Regions from separate parts of the Aliiglaciecola sp. genome, predicted to be linked through region 2. Evidence: predicted binding sites of a transcription regulator. Region 2 holds the regulator's gene; each other region holds the start of a gene.
What was found. The regulator MetJ, encoded in region 2, represses methionine synthesis genes. The targets are predictions, from matches to a motif close to TAGACGTCTAGACGTCTA.
Positions count from the first base shown of each region.

Region 1: the regulator MetJ is predicted to act here: its motif matches at 1,972-1,989, upstream of serA (phosphoglycerate dehydrogenase).
Region 3: the regulator MetJ is predicted to act here: its motif matches at 1,732-1,749, upstream of metK (methionine adenosyltransferase).

Region 1 is NZ_JBDWYG010000017.1:66,615-72,428, forward strand. It holds gene ABJV04_RS03250 (methylamine utilization protein) at 1-403, opposite strand, end outside; gene serA (phosphoglycerate dehydrogenase) at 701-1,930, opposite strand; gene rpiA (ribose-5-phosphate isomerase RpiA) at 2,052-2,708, opposite strand; gene ABJV04_RS03265 (5-formyltetrahydrofolate cyclo-ligase) at 2,827-3,408, opposite strand; gene ABJV04_RS03270 (nucleoside hydrolase) at 3,558-4,499, opposite strand; gene ABJV04_RS03275 (ribokinase) at 4,530-5,426, opposite strand; gene ABJV04_RS03280 (hypothetical protein) at 5,596-5,814, opposite strand, start outside.
Region 2 is NZ_JBDWYG010000038.1:10,993-16,806, forward strand. It holds gene metF (methylenetetrahydrofolate reductase) at 1-889, opposite strand, end outside; gene metJ (met regulon transcriptional regulator MetJ) at 1,077-1,394, shown strand; gene ABJV04_RS09225 (hydroxymethylglutaryl-CoA reductase) at 1,650-2,825, shown strand; gene ABJV04_RS09230 (malic enzyme-like NAD(P)-binding protein) at 2,970-4,214, opposite strand; gene ABJV04_RS09235 (hypothetical protein) at 4,626-5,741, shown strand.
Region 3 is NZ_JBDWYG010000007.1:235,506-241,319, forward strand. It holds gene ABJV04_RS01075 (hypothetical protein) at 1-402, shown strand, start outside; gene metK (methionine adenosyltransferase) at 487-1,632, opposite strand; gene tkt (transketolase) at 1,981-3,972, shown strand; gene epd (erythrose-4-phosphate dehydrogenase) at 4,084-5,091, shown strand; gene ABJV04_RS01095 (phosphoglycerate kinase) at 5,173-5,814, shown strand, end outside.

The DNA of each region.
Region 1 (5,814 bases), on a different contig from region 2:
CAAGCATCCAGTCATGTACGTTGCAGCCTAACTCCACTTCACCTTGATTTTCAAATGGTAAGGGGGCAGCGTCGGAATCCTTATACAACTTCAGCTCAAATTGCTTGGCTGGAGAAAATGAATAGACATGATGTTTAATGGAATCAGAATTTGGGAAAACCACTTTATTACCTTTTTGCACAGGTAAAATATGTGGCATAAATTGGCGATCGACTTGATCCATGACCGCAATGTCTTGATGCTCTTGAGTGATCTCTACGTCACCTTCAGGCTCTAAATAAACCACCGTCTGAAAAACAGGTTTATCTGTATTGCTAAAAACATCAACGGTAACTGGTATTGCCAAAGCGTTAAAACAAATAAACGCTGAACTAAACCAAAATATCTTATATATACATTTCATTCCCAATTCCCATTAATCTTAACAACTTAAGCAGTAGAACGACTTTTTGATTAATAAATTTCTGTTTAATATACCCTTTAATTCACAAGGTTACATTTTAAATAATAGATTGATTTTTTACCCACTGTCATGGGGGTAATTTGTTTCAAGCTTAGTTTAATAAGACATTTGATTAAATATAGATCAGGTTGGAGATGCACAGGGCTTAGGGTGGGACTTTAGCTTTGAAATGGGCCAAGAGACTGTTCTTGACCCAAACCAGAATCCCCATAATGATAATGGGAAAGGGCGACTTACTTAGTGCAAAATACGAGTTTTAATTGTACCGTCAATTTTAGTCAGTTGCTCGAACGCTTCTTTTGCATCATCTGTTTCAACGTCAATTACCACGTAACCAATATTTTCGTTAGTTTGTAGATATTGTGCTGCAATGTTGATGTTATGAGCTGCAAACGCTTGGTTAATCTGGGTTAAGACACCAGGCGCATTAACGTGGATATGCAACAATCGTGAACGATCAGTATGTTCTGGTAACGATACTTCAGGGAAGTTAACCGCAGAAAGCGTAGAGCCATTATCACTGTATTTAACCAGTTTCCCAGCAACCTCGAAGCCAATATTTTGTTGGGCTTCTTGGGTACTTCCGCCTACGTGCGGGGTCAGAATGACATTATCAAACTTTCTAAGGGGCGAAACAAATTCTTCGTCATTTGATTTTGGTTCAACTGGGAATACGTCAATTGCTGCGCCGTTCAATTTACCAGATTCCATTGCTTCAGCTAGTGCATCAATTTCGATAACGGTTCCTCTGGCGGCATTCATTAAGATTGCACCGTCTTTCATCATCGCTAACTCTTTTTTGCCAATCATGTTTTGAGTTTGTGCGGTTTCTGGCACATGCAACGAAACTACATCAGATGTATTCAACAATTCTTTTAAGGTTTTAACCTGTGTGGAGTTACCCAGCACCAATTTGTCTTCAATATCATAAAACTGAACACGCATACCTAAATGCTCTGCCAATATACTCAGTTGCGTACCAATGTGACCATAACCAATAATGCCTAAGGTTTTGCCACGCGCTTCGTAAGAACCTACGGCACTTTTTTCCCATTCGCCGCGATGTGCTTTAGCATTTTTACTTGGCACGCCACGAAGTAATAAAATAATTTGTCCAAGGGCTAATTCAGCTACTGAACGCGTATTAGAGAAAGGGGCGTTGAACACTGGAATGCCGCGTTTTTGTGTGGCTTTAAGATCAACTTGATTGGTACCAATGCAGAAGCAACCAACAGCAACAAGTTTTTTAGCCGCGTCTATTACATTTGCAGATAACTGCGTACGAGAACGAATTCCAATAAAGTGAACATCAGCAATCTTTTCAATTAGCTTTTCTTCGGATAAAGACGTCTTGATGTATTCAATATTGGTATAGCCATTGGCTTCAAGAGTTTCCACTGAACTTTGGTGTAAACCCTCAAGCAACAATATCTTAATTTTTTCTTTGGGCAGTGATACTTTGCTCATTAATGTTCCCGTACATAATTAGTGAAAGACGTCAGATTTGAGAGACATCTGGACGTCTATTTGAAAGTGAAAAATACCAGAACTTTTTCAAATAAGAAAGAGCCTGTTATATTAATTTCGTCTATTCAATCTCAATTACTTCAGAGTCTGTGGCGACTAATACAATATCTGCGGCACGCATGGCGAACAGACCATTTGTTACTACGCCAGGAATTTGATTGATCTGTTGTTCCAATTCCACAGGGTTGAGGATTGAGAGGTTGTGAACATCTAGGATCACGTTGCCATTATCAGTGGTGACACCTTGACGATATTCAGGGTCGCCACCTAATTTTACTAATTCCCGGGCTACAAATGAACGCGCCATTGGAATAACTTCAACAGGTAGTGGAAAAGCACCTAAAACAGGAACTTGTTTACTATCGTCTATAATACACACAAATTTCTTGGCAACGGCGGCAACGATTTTCTCTCTGGTTAGAGCAGCACCGCCACCTTTAATCATATGTTTATATTTCGTTATTTCATCTGCACCATCCACATAAATATCAAAGCTGCCCACTGAGTTGAGGTCAAATACTTCAATGCCCATTGCTTTTAACTTTGCTGTTGAATCATCAGAGCTGGAAACGGCCCCTTTAATTTTATGTTTCACACTTTCTAGTGCACTTATAAAATAGTGAACTGTCGAGCCTGTGCCCACACCAATAATACTGTCGTCCGTAACAAATTTAACTGCAGCTTCGCCAGCGGCGCGTTTCTTTTCATCTTGCGTCATGGGGGATCCTTTAAATGGCAATGTTAATCACATTTTATAAATTTGCGCAGAGTATAACGCACTTAGTTCCCGCACGGCTAGCAACACTGAGGTAAGGGGGGACTGGAATTGGCTGTGCTTAGATGGAAATAACTCGACTGGGGGTGATTATTTTATGGACTGGAATATCCCAACTCTCAGTGGTCAGGCTCGTTGCTTGCTGACAGTCGTGGGCGTAACCTAAAAGTTGCGGTTGTAAAGTAAAGGTGAGCTGTGCAAGGGTTCTGTCATAAAAACCGCCTCCCATGCCTAATCGATTTCCAGTTTCATCAAAAGCAACTAAAGGTAAAAATATACTGTCGAGTTGCGACAGGGTCTTAACGTTTGACATCGTCATTATAGGTTCTGGAATATTAAATCGATTCTTTTGCATCTTAGTATCTGCAGCATATTCGACAAATACTAAATAGTTTTCACGATTCGGATCTAATACTGGTAGGTAGGTTTTTTTGCCATTTTTCCAACACCATTGGATGATATCTTCACATGACAACTCACCGTCTTGATTAAGATAAAGCGCGATGTGCTCAGCGTGATCTAATAGCTTGTTTTTGATTACCGTTTGTAAAGCTTGGTGGCTGGCTTGGTTTTGTTGTTCAGGACTGAGATTACGTCGTAATAATCGAAACTTTTTGCGTAACTGAGTTTTGCTTTCTAACAATGTCGAGGCACCTTTGACAAACATAAGTTAACGCGGACCAATTCCACTGTGCAGTAAATAAATCAATCACCTTATTAATTATCGAAGATGGTAATGTTAATCACCATCTTCGACAAAAAGCTTCTTATTAAGGCTTTGTAAGGCGTAGATTAATAAGAATAAGTATCAATGTACAGTTTACGCAGTCGATCATGATCAACTTTGGTTGCTGCATCGATTTGTTGCGCTTCTAACCATAAGGGGCTAGGGGTGCTGCCCTCAGGTGCAACTGTTGTTTGTCCTTTGTTTAATGGATCCGTAGATACTCTGGCGTGGCCACGGGTAAATTCAAACAAACTGGGGTCCACCAAATAGGCAAGCGGCATGGCATCATGGAAGAAACAAACGCGGTCATCTCTATCTTGTGAATAAAAATCCACATAAAACTGCGAAGACTTTTTAACAAAACCACCTAATTTAGGGTTTTTAGTTTCGAGTTCATCAAGGAAATCTAAAGTGAATGGAACATCATTGGTGACGTCCAAGCCAAACATTTTAAGATCCCAAGGGGCCGCAAAAACGATTTCAGCAGCATGGGCATCATTCCATATATTAGCTTCAGCAACAGGCGTCACATTACCTTTTACAAAGGCGGCTCCACCCATAATAACGACACCTTTTACCAAGTTAGGTAATTCCGGCTCTAAACGCAGTGCTAAGGCTAAGTTACCTAATGGGCCAATGGCAACTAAGGTGATTTCACCTGGATGTTGACGGGCCATGTCTACAATATATTGAGCTGAACTACGCGGGTCGAGTTCACGTTTTGAGGCAGGGAAATCTATATTGCCAAAACCATCATCACCGTGCACAAAGTGCGCATATCCTGACTCAGGGCCAACCCACGGCATGCCTACACCTTTGGTGACTGGAATATCTTGGTCGGCTAATTCACACAAGGTCAATGCATTTTGAGCCGACATAGTCACAGGTACGTTACCGTAAACCGTGGTCAATCCTAATACCTCGATATCAGGTGATTGGAAGGCAAAAAAGATTGCCATTGCGTCATCAATACCTGGATCGGTATCGAGAATTATTTTATGAGCCATATAATCGTTCTCTTTAATGATAAGTTGTAGTTAAGCTTGATTTTGACTGAGGAAAAGATCTACTTCTTCAGTACTTGGAATAGATTGGGCTGCGCCATTACGAGTCACCGCGATTGCTGAAGCAGCACACGCCCGCACTAACGCTTCTTTGGGTTTATTGCGACGGCTATAGGCAGCTAAAAAGTAGCCGATAAAGGTATCGCCTGCCGCTGTAGTATCTACTGTATCAACTAAGAATGCAGGCACATCAATGGTTTCTTCGGCTAATACAAAACGCACACCTTGTTTGCCTAAAGTTATCAACACTTCTGCATGTGACCATTGCTCGCGGAAATATGATTCTATTTGATCAATATCGCTAACACCTGCTATTTCAGCTGCTTCGACTTCATTCACAATTAACAGGTCAATACAGTCGCTGGGCAACTGCTTCACCGAATCTGTCATCGGTGCAGGGTTAAAAGCGACTTTTAAACCCAACTTTTTAGCTTCTTGAAATACAATGTCAATGGAGCTTGTTTCATTTTGGGTAAGTACCCAAGCAGATTCATCGGCATCATCTAAAGCTCGGAGCACATCTTTATTATCTATTTCTAAATTTGCGCCACCAAATAATACTATGGCGTTTTCTCCCGAAGATGCTACCTGGATAATGGCGTGACCTGTTGGCGAGTCTGTGCATTGCACATATTTACAATCAACACCTGCTTTAATCATTGCTTGTTTAAAGTGGGCATCATGTTCATTAATTTTACCTACATGCCGAACATCGGAACCTGCTTTAGCTAGTGCGATTGACTGGTTTGCTCCTTTTCCTCCCAATAATTGTTGGTAATCCGTTGAGGATAAGGTTTCACCCGGTTGAACAAAATGATCGACCTGATAAACATGATCAATATTGATTGACCCAAAATTAATAACAGCCATAAAAATTCCAATTTAACACGAAGAATTAACAAAGAAGTGAGTTTGTACCACAAGTTTACGCTAAAAAGAACAGTTTAACCTGACCATTTGGTCAACTTTTTTATTGAAAGCTACATTTTTTAATTTATCTCAAACTGAGATGCCATTTTTCAACCCATAGGTTAATAGGTTATCGCGTAAACATAGCTGATAATTTATCAAAAAATCCTTGTGGCTTTTCATAAGGTTGTTTGTTTACCTCAAACACTCGCACTGACACGGTAGCCCCATGTCCCCAAGGCCACCAAGATAACATGACCTCATGCTCACCATTGGCATCTTTGCTTAACAGTTCTTGCTTCTTCTCCAAAATACTAAAGAAGCCTGCACGGTGTCTGAGATATGGATT
Region 2 (5,814 bases):
ATCCGTTTTGTGCTCGAACGCCTAATAAATGACAAATGGCGTAACTTAACTCACTTCTGTTTAGGGTGTAAAAATGGAAGTCACGGATCCCTTCTTTTGCTAATACTTTAACCGTATCCATTGCAATACTGGCCCCCAAAAGGTTTCGAGTGGTTTGATCATCTTTCTCTAAACCATCGTACATTTTATGTAACCAGCTAGGTACGTGGACGTTAGTAAAGCCTGCAAAGCGCTTTAGTGTTTGATAATTTGTTACTGGTAAAATGCCCGGAACAATATCTAAATCGATACCTGCGGCAGCTGCACGGTCTCTGAAGCGTAAAAACACTTCTGCATCGAAGAAGAATTGGCTAATGGCTTGGGTGGCACCTGCTTCCGCTTTACGTTTCAAATTGAGCAAGTCAAACTGAGCATTAGGTGCTTCTGGGTGCTTTTCTGGATATGCAGCAACAGAGATATCAAAATCGGCGACATCCTTTAATAAAGCTACTAGATCTGATGCATACATCTCTGTCTTTTCAGTACCTGCGGGAAGATCTCCGCGTAGGGCTACTATTCGTCTAATGCCTGACTGCCAATAATCTTTAGCAATTTGAATTAATTCTTTTTTGCCTGCATCTACACAGGTTAAATGTGGGACAGCAGCTATACCCGTTTCACTTTGAATACGTTTAACCACATCATGGGTGCGATCTCTCTCGCCACTGTTGGCACCATAGGTCACTGACATATAGGCAGGTTTTAACGGCGCAAGACGCTCTACTGATTTCCAAAGTGTTTGTTCCATTTGTTCCGTTCTTGGCGGGAAAAATTCAAAAGAAACATTGATATCACTTAATTCAGACAGCGACTGATTGAGTGACTCAATACCTTGTGCGTAAGAGACCATGCTGTACTCCAATAGGTAAAAATAATAATAATATCAGCTTAATTTGTCAGTACGTTTAAAGGTAAACTGACATTAGCCGTTTAGACGTCTAAACTAAACTGAGAATGATAAGCCGTCAAGATGTTTAGACATCTAATAGACTTGAGGTTAGACTTTCATCTTATAAGAAAGATAAAAGAGCAACAGTATGGCAAAGTGGAACGGAAAATACATACATCCCTACGCTGAACACGGTAAAAAAAGTGAACTCGTAAAAAAAGTGACAGTGTCAATTCCATTAAAGGTACTAAAAGTCCTTACGGATGAACGCACCCGTCGACAAGTGAATAACCTAAGGCACGCAACTAATTCAGAATTGTTGTGTGAGGCGTTCCTGCACGCCTTTACAGGTCAGCCGCTTCCTGATGATGATGATCTGCGCAAAGATAATCCAAATCGTATTCCCAAAGAAGCTAGAGAATTAATGGAAGCCATGGGGCTTGAAGTTAAAGAAGTGGATGACTAAGTTAGTATTAAAGGATCAGTAATTAAGCTATGTTGTATTTGCATCAATACCCAATTGTAAAATCCCAACATTGGTGCAAAAATAGTCAAGATTCGAGTGAGTTTCATGATTTATTCATCTTTATACAGTAGTCTTGTTATGGCAAGTAGATTGCATTCAAGTAAATCGTATTGAGAAAAGCCTTTGTTGTTTTATTAATAACTAACGGCATGAATAGATAGTCATATAAATATCGCCAATTGAGGACAAGCCAACATGGTAAAAACACCACGTATCCCGCGCAATACAATGAATGATCATAGTCTCGAGTGGGCCCAAAAGCGTCGTGAATACCTTACTGAGCAAACGGGCACGGAACTGCCACACACAGGGCATTTTTCTATCGACCCTGAGGCGCTCCCAGGTAATATCGAAAATTTCATCGGTGTAGTACAGATGCCAGTAGGCATCGCTGGACCGGTTCAAGTAAATGGTGAATATGCAGAGGGATTATTTCACGTTCCTCTAGCGACGACCGAAGGTACTCTCGTTGCTAGTTATAGTCGAGGTATGCGCGTAATAAACGAGTGTGGTGGGGTTCACACCACAGTTGTTGAACAATATATGCAGCGAGCTCCAGCATTTATCTTTGCCAATGCCAGAGAAGCTCGTGAGTTTGGAAAATGGGTTGATGAACATTTTCTAGAGATTAAAGCTGCAGCTGAAACCACCACCACTATTGGTAAGCTTGAACATATCATGCAGTGGTCTGTTTCAAAGACTCGCTATTTACGTTTCAACTATACCACTGGCGATGCGGCAGGACAGAATATGGTGGGCAAAGCCACCCTTGCAGCTTGTGAGTGGATTGTCGCCAACTATCCTGAAAAATGTGAATACTTGCTATCCGGTAATATGGATACGGATAAAAAGCACTCTCACTTAAATATGCTACATTCTCGTGGTAAACGTGTCATCGCCGAAATCGTCTTGAAAAAAGACGTGCTCAAAAAGATTATGAAAGTTGATACGAAAATGTTGGCGCGGGCTACTGTTTTAGCCAATACCGGTGCATTGATGGCTGGTGCGGCCTATAACGGTCCTCATTCCGCTAATGGAATAGCCTCGTTATTTATCGCCACAGGTCAAGATGAAGCCAACGTAGTTGAGTCCCATGCAGGTCTACTTTCTCATGAGTTATTAGAAAACGGTGATTTTTATCTTTCTGTTACTTTGCCGTCCTTAATCGTAGCAACCTATGGTGGAGGTACTGGATTACCTACCCAAAAAGAGTGTTTGCAACTAATGGACTGTTATGGAACGGGTAAAGCTAATAAGTTTGCAGAGATAGTGGCTGCGACAGTGCTGGCTGGGGATATTTCCCTAGCATGTGCTGTTATTGGTGGCCATTGGGTAAGTAGTCACGATAAGTTTGGTCGTAACAGAGACTAATTAACTTCAGAATAGATTACTGTAAATTTGACCGGTCACCTCAGCAAGAGGTGACCGCAATTTTGTATAAATAAGTAACCGAAACTTAGCACGCCTGATATTTGTAGCCCGCTAAAATAAAAAAGGCGCGATGCGCCTTATTTATCAATCCAAATAATTGTCCGGTATCTCTGATATTGCTGCGACACCTGAATCAATAGCCGCTTGAGCTACGGCTGTTGCCACTCGTTTACACAAGCGCGGATCCATAGGTTTAGGGATGATGTATTGACGACCAAACTCTAAAGAATCCATGTCACTGGCGTCCAGTACTTGCTGGGGAACTGGTTCTTTAGCAATACTGCGAATAGCATTAACTGCCGCAATCTTCATTTCGTCATTTATTTTGGACGCTCTAACATCCAATGCGCCACGGAAGATAAATGGAAAACAAAGCACGTTGTTAACTTGGTTAGGATAATCGGAGCGGCCCGTAGCCATAATTAGGTCATCACGGGTTTTATGGGCTAATTCTGGCTTAATTTCTGGGTCAGGGTTTGAACAAGCAAAAATAACCGGATTATCAGCCATTAATTTAAGGGCTTCGGCAGGCAGTACATCAGGGCCAGATACACCTACAAACACATCAGCACCGTCCATCACATCTTCCAATGTGCGCTTGTCAGTATTGTTAGCGAACATTAGTTTATGAGGGGTTAGGTCGTCACGACGAGTGTGGATCACGCCTTTGGTATCTAGCATGTAAATTCGCTCTCGTTGAGCACCACATTTAATTAATAGCTCCATGCATGCGACTGCTGCAGCGCCAGCTCCCATACATACAATATTAACCTCGCCAACATTTTTTCCCTGAATCTCCAAGGCATTTAACATACCGGCAGCAGTGACTATGGCTGTACCATGCTGATCATCATGAAATACTGGCACCGAACAACGTTTTATTAATTCTTGCTCAATTTCAAAACATTCGGGGGCTTTAATATCTTCTAGATTAATCCCACCAAAGGTATCTGCAATACTGGCTACGGTATTGATGAACTCTTCGGTAGTGCGGTGAGTAACCTCAATATCTATTGAATCTAGACCGGCAAAACGTTTAAACAACAAAGCTTTGCCTTCCATTACCGGTTTTGAAGCAAGAGGGCCTAAATTACCCAGGCCTAAAATAGCGGTGCCGTTAGTAATGACCGCCACAGTATTACCTTTGCCAGTATATAAATAGGCTGCATTTGGATCTGCGGCTATTTCTCTTACAGGCTCAGCCACACCAGGGCTGTAGGCCAAAGCTAAATCGGTAACACTTTCAGCCGGCTTGGTTAGTTCAACGCTAATTTTTCCCGGAACAGGTTTGGAATGATAATCCAATGCTTTTTGTCGAAAATCAGACATAACTGTCTTGGTCCTTACTTTGTAGGGTACATCCGTTAATCGATTTTTTGGTCATTAACGGAGTGTTTGGTTAAGGGTTATTAATCAGTACCAGCTTATTATTTTTATTTTAGTGCGGTTAAATATCTTTAAAGATATGTTAAGCGGCTGCTACCAGTTGATCGAATGTAACATAGCTCAAACAAAAGCACATATCAGATGAGACTATGAATACTATTCATGAATATGATATATGTTTGCGACTAACAACATACTGACTGATATTCTATCCTGTTAAGTGGTGAAAGTTTGTATTGTTTATATACTTTTTCATTAGGACTTACTCTAAATCTTTCGCTTGTGTTAAAGCCCGTATCACTTTATAACTTGAGTACCTAATTTAAAAAATACTGATCCATTCATTCTTAGCCTATGACTGATAATCGACCGTTAATCAAGCACATAAAAAATCATGATGCGTTATTCACTGATTTAGCATTAATTAGAAATGCCCATGCCGCACAACTTGGTTTTGGCGAATATGGTTATCACAAAACGCCAAAATTTATTAGCCCTGATGGTCAAAGGCAATGCATAGAGCCTGAGCGCAGTATTGTTTTACCTAATTTGTCTACTTTAAAGGGGGTAAAAACAATTCTAACCGAGATTTTACCTGGGCTATCTCTTGTGGCGAAAAGCGATTTGGGTTTCCGTTACCCAACCGCCGCACTTGCAGGCTTTGATGCCCCTTTTATTAAACGTTTTCGCTCAGAATACTTTCATCGAGTTGGTGAAGATCGCAATATTTGTCGACCCACAAACTTGTCATATGGGATTAAAAGTCGTGGTAAAGGAGACAATCGTCAGGAGTATGAAATATGGGTACCGGACGATCAGCTACAACAAGATCCCCTTCCGTTATTTATTGATAAGTATGGCGAAGATTTACCCGATGATGTGCGGGATTTTGCTACTAAAACACCCATAGTGCATGGTTGGATGGGGGTAAAGCGGGCGGCATTTGAAGCTTTATATCACGATCCTCAGGTTACTGGAGATTTAGTCATCTGTCTGGGCTTTTCGGTGGATGTATACAACATTGGAGCTCGGCCAGATTTGTCTTTTTCCCACGAGTTGCAGAGTTCTATTGCTGTAAGTAACGTGGAATTAGAGTGGGAAATTATGGGATATTACGCGCCTAATAATCATCCATTTGACCATGATGTTGTTTGGCAGGCGATTAATAATAGCCTATCTGCAATTGGCGACCCTATTGCTCAGGTCTACGCTGAACAGGTCATCCCGATCCAAGAAAGCAAAACAGAACGTATTTTATCTACTATTCGTGCCCAAGGAATTAGCAGCGAACAGATAGCGAGTATGAACTTAAAACCTTGGGAGTTTTTACAGACAGCAAGCTCTCATCGCCGCAAGCCAAAAGATCCCAGTCGCTCAATTAATTTATTGGGTCGGTTAAATCGTTTATTTTATCAGTCCGAGAGAAAGCTGCCGTCACTTCGATATATTCATGATTTAATTGCGGAGTAATCCAATAAGGGATTTAAAAATAACAGGCACAAAAAAAGGCGCTTTAAGCGCCTTTTCGAATTCGTAGCAGTTA
Region 3 (5,814 bases), on a different contig from region 2:
TCATCTTGTGCGTCTCATCATACGCGAAATACTGAGCGCAACCAATTTGTCACTGAGTTGTACGCTAACGTTGACCAAATTTACGATGTTAAATTTGACTCTCATGCAGGCGAGGCCGCAGCGACTTGGGGGATTTGGGGCGCGTTAAATAATCTATATGGCAGCGACAGGCAGATTATAGCGGGGGCATTAATTGGGGCGTTTTTGGGCGGTTTACTTACTACTATCGAAGAAGGTCCCAGCCGCGGTTATGAATATCATTTAACTGCAACTGATGGCGAGTACCTCGTTGTAGTCTTAGACTATTTTCCTGCAGCAGAAGGTGACTGTGTCAGAGTTAGAATGGCGAACAATGTACGGGTAAGTTTGGCAAATGCAAATTATTGCCAAACCAACGATTAAATTTTTAGACCTTTGCATACAAAAATAGCGTCTTTCTAGACGCTATTTTAAATTTACCTAATCATTTTTAATTGAATGGCGTGTTTACAAGGCCGCTTTTAGCTGTTCAACCTTGTCGGTTGCTTCCCATGGAAACTCTTCGCGACCAAAATGACCATAAGCCGCAGTACCTTGGTAGATTGGGCGTTCAAGGTCGAGCATCTTAATAAGACCGTAGGGACGAAGGTCAAAGTTGGCTCTAACTAACTCAGTCAGTTTTTGATCTGAAATCACACCTGTACCGAAGGTTTCAATACTAATTGAAGTAGGCTCAGCCACCCCTATGGCATAAGAAACTTGGATTTCACAACGTTTAGCTAACCCAGCGGCTACAATATTCTTTGCCACATAACGACCAGCATAGGCTGCTGAACGGTCAACTTTCGAAGGATCTTTACCAGAGAAACAACCACCACCGTGACGAGCCATACCACCGTAAGTATCTACAATGATTTTACGACCGGTTAAACCGCAGTCTCCCATAGGTCCACCAATTACAAATCGGCCAGTAGGGTTAATTAAAAACTTGGTTTTTGCAGATAACCATTTTGCAGGCAGCACAGGTTTGATAATTTCTTCCATTACTGCTTCTTGTAAATCAGCAGTACTGATTGAATCACAATGTTGAGTGGACAACACAACGGCATCTATGCCAACAGGTTGATTATCTTCATAAACAAAGGTGACCTGGCTTTTGGCATCAGGGCGTAACCAAGATAGCGTATTGTTTTTTCTGACTTCTGCTTGGCGTTTAACCAAACGGTGAGAATAAGTAATAGGCGCAGGCATAAGTACATCGGTTTCATCACTAGCGTAACCAAACATTAATCCTTGGTCGCCGGCACCTTGCTCTTCTGGACGACTGCGATCAACACCTTGGTTAATATCTGGTGATTGTTTGCCAATGGCATTAAGTACCGCACATGAATCGGCATCAAAACCCATATCTGAATGGGTATAACCAATTTCGCGTACAGTTTTTCTGGTTAATTCTTCAATATCAACCCAAGCTGACGTAGTCACTTCTCCACCAACTAAGACCATTCCTGTTTTGACGAAGGTCTCGCAAGCTACTCGAGCTTTGGGATCTTGAGTTAAAATGGCGTCCAACACTGCATCAGATATTTGATCTGCAATTTTATCCGGATGCCCCTCAGAAACTGATTCTGAAGTAAAAAGATGTGATGTCATGTTTTATCCTTTCTTGAATGCGCGTAATAAATTCACGCCAAAACTGGTTCGTTATCATTAATAGCTACATTTTAATCAATATTTTCGAAAATACCAGTCTTTCCGTCTAGACGTCCAAATGGCTATATGTTCAGAATGCTTTCCACCTTATATACGTAAAAAAACCAGAAAAGGAATAGAACATAACCAAAAAAAGTATAATCAATAATGAATAAGCGTTGCAGTTCGTCGATGGCTGATGGAAAATGTTCCACCCCAACATGAATACAAGCAAATCAATCAATGTCTTAGCCAAGTTAGTTAGACGTTGAGCATGCTTTTAGGCACTTATTTATAGCAGGAGACACCATGCCTTCACGTCGAGAACTAGCCAACGCCATTCGCGCTTTATCAATGGATGCAGTACAACAAGCTAATTCAGGTCACCCCGGAGCACCAATGGGAATGGCTGATATTGCGCAAGTATTGTGGAGTGACTTTATGCACCACAATCCAGCAAACCCCAAATGGGCTAACCGTGATAGGTTTGTTTTGTCCAATGGTCATGGCTCGATGCTGATCTATTCGTTGTTACACCTAACCGGATATGACTTACCGATTGAGGAGTTGAAAAACTTCCGCCAATTGCACTCAAGAACCCCAGGTCACCCAGAGTATGGTTACGCACCTGGTGTTGAAACTACTACTGGGCCTTTAGGTCAAGGTATTAGTAACGCGGTAGGTATGGCCATTGCTGAAAAAATGTTAGCCGCCCAATTCAATCAACCTGAATTCGATATAGTTGATCATTTTACCTATTGCTTCTTAGGTGATGGTTGTTTGATGGAAGGAATTTCCCATGAAACCTGTTCTCTAGCTGGCACCTTAGGGTTAGGCAAACTGATTGCGTTTTGGGATGACAATGGCATTTCCATTGATGGAGAAGTTGAAGGTTGGTTTACTGACGATACCCCAGCACGTTTTGAATCCTATGGATGGCAGGTGATCGCTGATGTAGATGGTCATGATCCTGAAGCTATCAAGGCGGCTATTGAAACCGCTAAAGCAGAAACTACGAAACCGACTATGATTTGCTGCAAAACAGTGATTGGTTTTGGTTCACCAAATAAATCAGGTAGCCATGATAGCCATGGTTCGCCACTGGGTCTGGATGAAGTTGAAGCTACGCGCAAAGAACTAAACTGGAGTCACGCACCTTTTGTTGTTCCTGAAGATATCTATGCACAATGGGATGCGAAGAAAAGCGGACTTGAGTTAGAACAGCAGTGGAATGATAAGTTTGCTCAATATGCAGATGCTCATCCACAGTTAGCAAGTGAATTTACCCGTCGTATAAACGGTGAGCTACCTGCCGATTTCAGTGAAAAAGCCGCTGCTTACATTAAACAAACCCAAGAAAAAGCAGAAAACGTGGCGAGTCGTAAATCTTCGCAAAACGCCATTGAAGCTTTTGCTAGCATTTTACCTGAAGTGGTAGGCGGTTCTGCTGACTTAGCTGGTTCAAACTTGACGTTATGGTCGGGTTCAAAAGGAATCACTGCAGATGATGCCAGTGGTAACTATATTTTCTACGGCGTGCGCGAGTTTGGAATGAGCGCGATCATGAACGGTATCGGACTGCATGGAGGCTTCAGAACCTACGGTGCAACCTTTTTAATGTTTATGGAATATGCACGTAATGCTGTGCGTATGTCTGCATTAATGGGCGTGCCTAATATTTTTGTTTATACCCATGACTCTATTGGTCAAGGTGAAGATGGTCCAACCCATCAGCCTATTGAGCAAATAGCTAATTTACGTTTGACGCCAAACCTTGCTACTTGGAGACCTTGTGATGGGGCTGAAACAGCAGTGGCTTGGAAAGCGGCAATTGAACGTACTGAAGGTCCAAGTGCCTTAGTCTTTAGTCGCCAAGGGTTGCCTGCACAATCTCGAAATGAGCAGCAACTTACGGATATTGCTAAAGGTGGATATGTATTAATTGATAGCGAAGCAACACCTGAAATCATCCTAATTGCAACGGGATCAGAAATGGCTATTACTGTTGAAGCTGCGGAAAAATTAACCGCTCAAGGTAAAGCAGTACGTGTAGTTTCTATGCCAAGCACCAATGTATTTGATGCTCAAGATGCGGATTATCGTGAATCTGTATTACCTCGAAGTGTAACCAAACGTGTGGCTGTTGAAGCTGCCCACGTAGATTTTTGGTACAAATATGTTGGATTTGATGGCAAAGTTGTCGGTATGACGACTTTTGGTGAGTCTGCGCCTGGCGGAGCTTTGCTGAAATACTTTGGGTTTACTGCCGATGCTATTGTCGAGGCAGCTAACTCACTATAAACATCAACAACTAAACTAGGGTGGCTCATAACCTTTAAGGTGTGAGTTACCACTTAACTAAAGAAGAGCACACTTGTAAAAGGGTGTGCTCATTTATGTATTAAGAGTGACATGATACGAATTGCCATAAATGGTTTTGGACGCATAGGTCGAAATGTATTGCGAGCACTGTACGAAACCGCTCGGCACGAACAAATCAAAATTGTTGCAATAAATGAGATTGCCGACCCTGAAGGCATTGCTCATTTATTAAAGTATGATACCGCCCATGGTCGATTTGGCTTCCCAGTTTCCCTAAATGGAGATTGCTTAAATGTGGCCAACGACTCGATTCAGTTATTGCAGTTTCCCACATTAGACAAGTTACCTTGGGCTGATCTGGACATTGATTTAGTACTGGAATGCACAGGTGTGCATAATGATCGAGCTGATGCTGAAATTCATATTGCTCAAGGCGCTAAAAAAGTCCTTTTTTCCCATCCATCTACCCCTGATATGGATGCGACTGTCATTTACGGTATCAATGATGATTTGTTGCAAAATGACGACCGTATTGTCTCCAATGGCTCCTGTACCACAAATTGTATCGTGCCTGTGATCCAAGTGTTGGATAAAGCGTTTGATGTTCTTAGTGGCACAGTAACAACAATTCACTCCTCAATGCACGATCAACAAGTCATTGATGCTTATCATCCGGATTTACGCAGGACTCGTGCTGCTAGCCAGTCAATTATTCCCGTTGATACTCGGTTAGCTGCAGGTATTGAGCGTATCTTGCCTAAATTTGCTGGAAAGTTTGAAGCCATCGCGGTAAGAGTGCCTACAATTAATGTGACGGCGATGGATTTAAGTGTAACTGTTGATAAAAAAGTATCGATAGATGAGATCAACCAAGTGTTGAAACAAGCAGGTCAGGGCAGATTAAACGGAATATTGAGTTACACTGAGGAACCTTTAGTATCAATAGACTTCAATCATGATCCGCACTCTTGTATCGTAGACGGCACGCAAACCAGAGTAAGCCACAAGCAGTTAGTGAAAATATTGGTTTGGTGTGACAACGAGTGGGGTTTTGCAAATCGAATGTTAGATACTGCGCAAGCAATGTTTCGTGACTAAACAATAAATGTAATTATTAACAAATATACTTAATAGTTTTGTAGATAAACAATCCATAATAGCAAGATTAAAGGAAGCAATATGTCGATACTAAGTATGGCTGATTTAACTCTCACAGATAAAAGAGTGTTAATACGCGAAGATCTCAACGTGCCAGTAAAAGATGGCAAAGTGACCTCAGATGCGCGAATCAAAGCGGCCTTGCCAACGATTAAATTAGCTCTTGAGAAAGGCGCGAAGGTAATAGTGATGTCTCACTTAGGCAGACCTACCGAAGGCGAATTTGATGCTCAGTATTCCATGCAACCTGTTGTCAACTATTTGAGTGATCACCTTGATTGCCCAGTAAGTTTAGCAACTGATTATCTTAATGGGGTTGACGTGGCACAAGGCGAGGTTGTTGTTTTAGAAAACGTTCGCTTTAATGTGGGCGAGAAAAAAGACGACGAAACCTTATCAAAGCAATATGCAGCCTTGTGTGATGTCTATGTAATGGACGCCTTCGGCACTTCACATCGTGCACAAGCATCTACCCATGGTGCTGGTAAATTTGCCCCCGTTGCCTGTGCGGGACCTTTGTTGGTCAATGAGTTAGACGCACTAGGTAAAGCTTTAGACAACCCAGCCCGTCCATTATTGGCAATTGTAGGTGGTTCTAAAGTATCAACAAAATTAACGGTTTTAGAGTCACTTTCTGGTAAGGTTGATCAATTAATCGTCGGT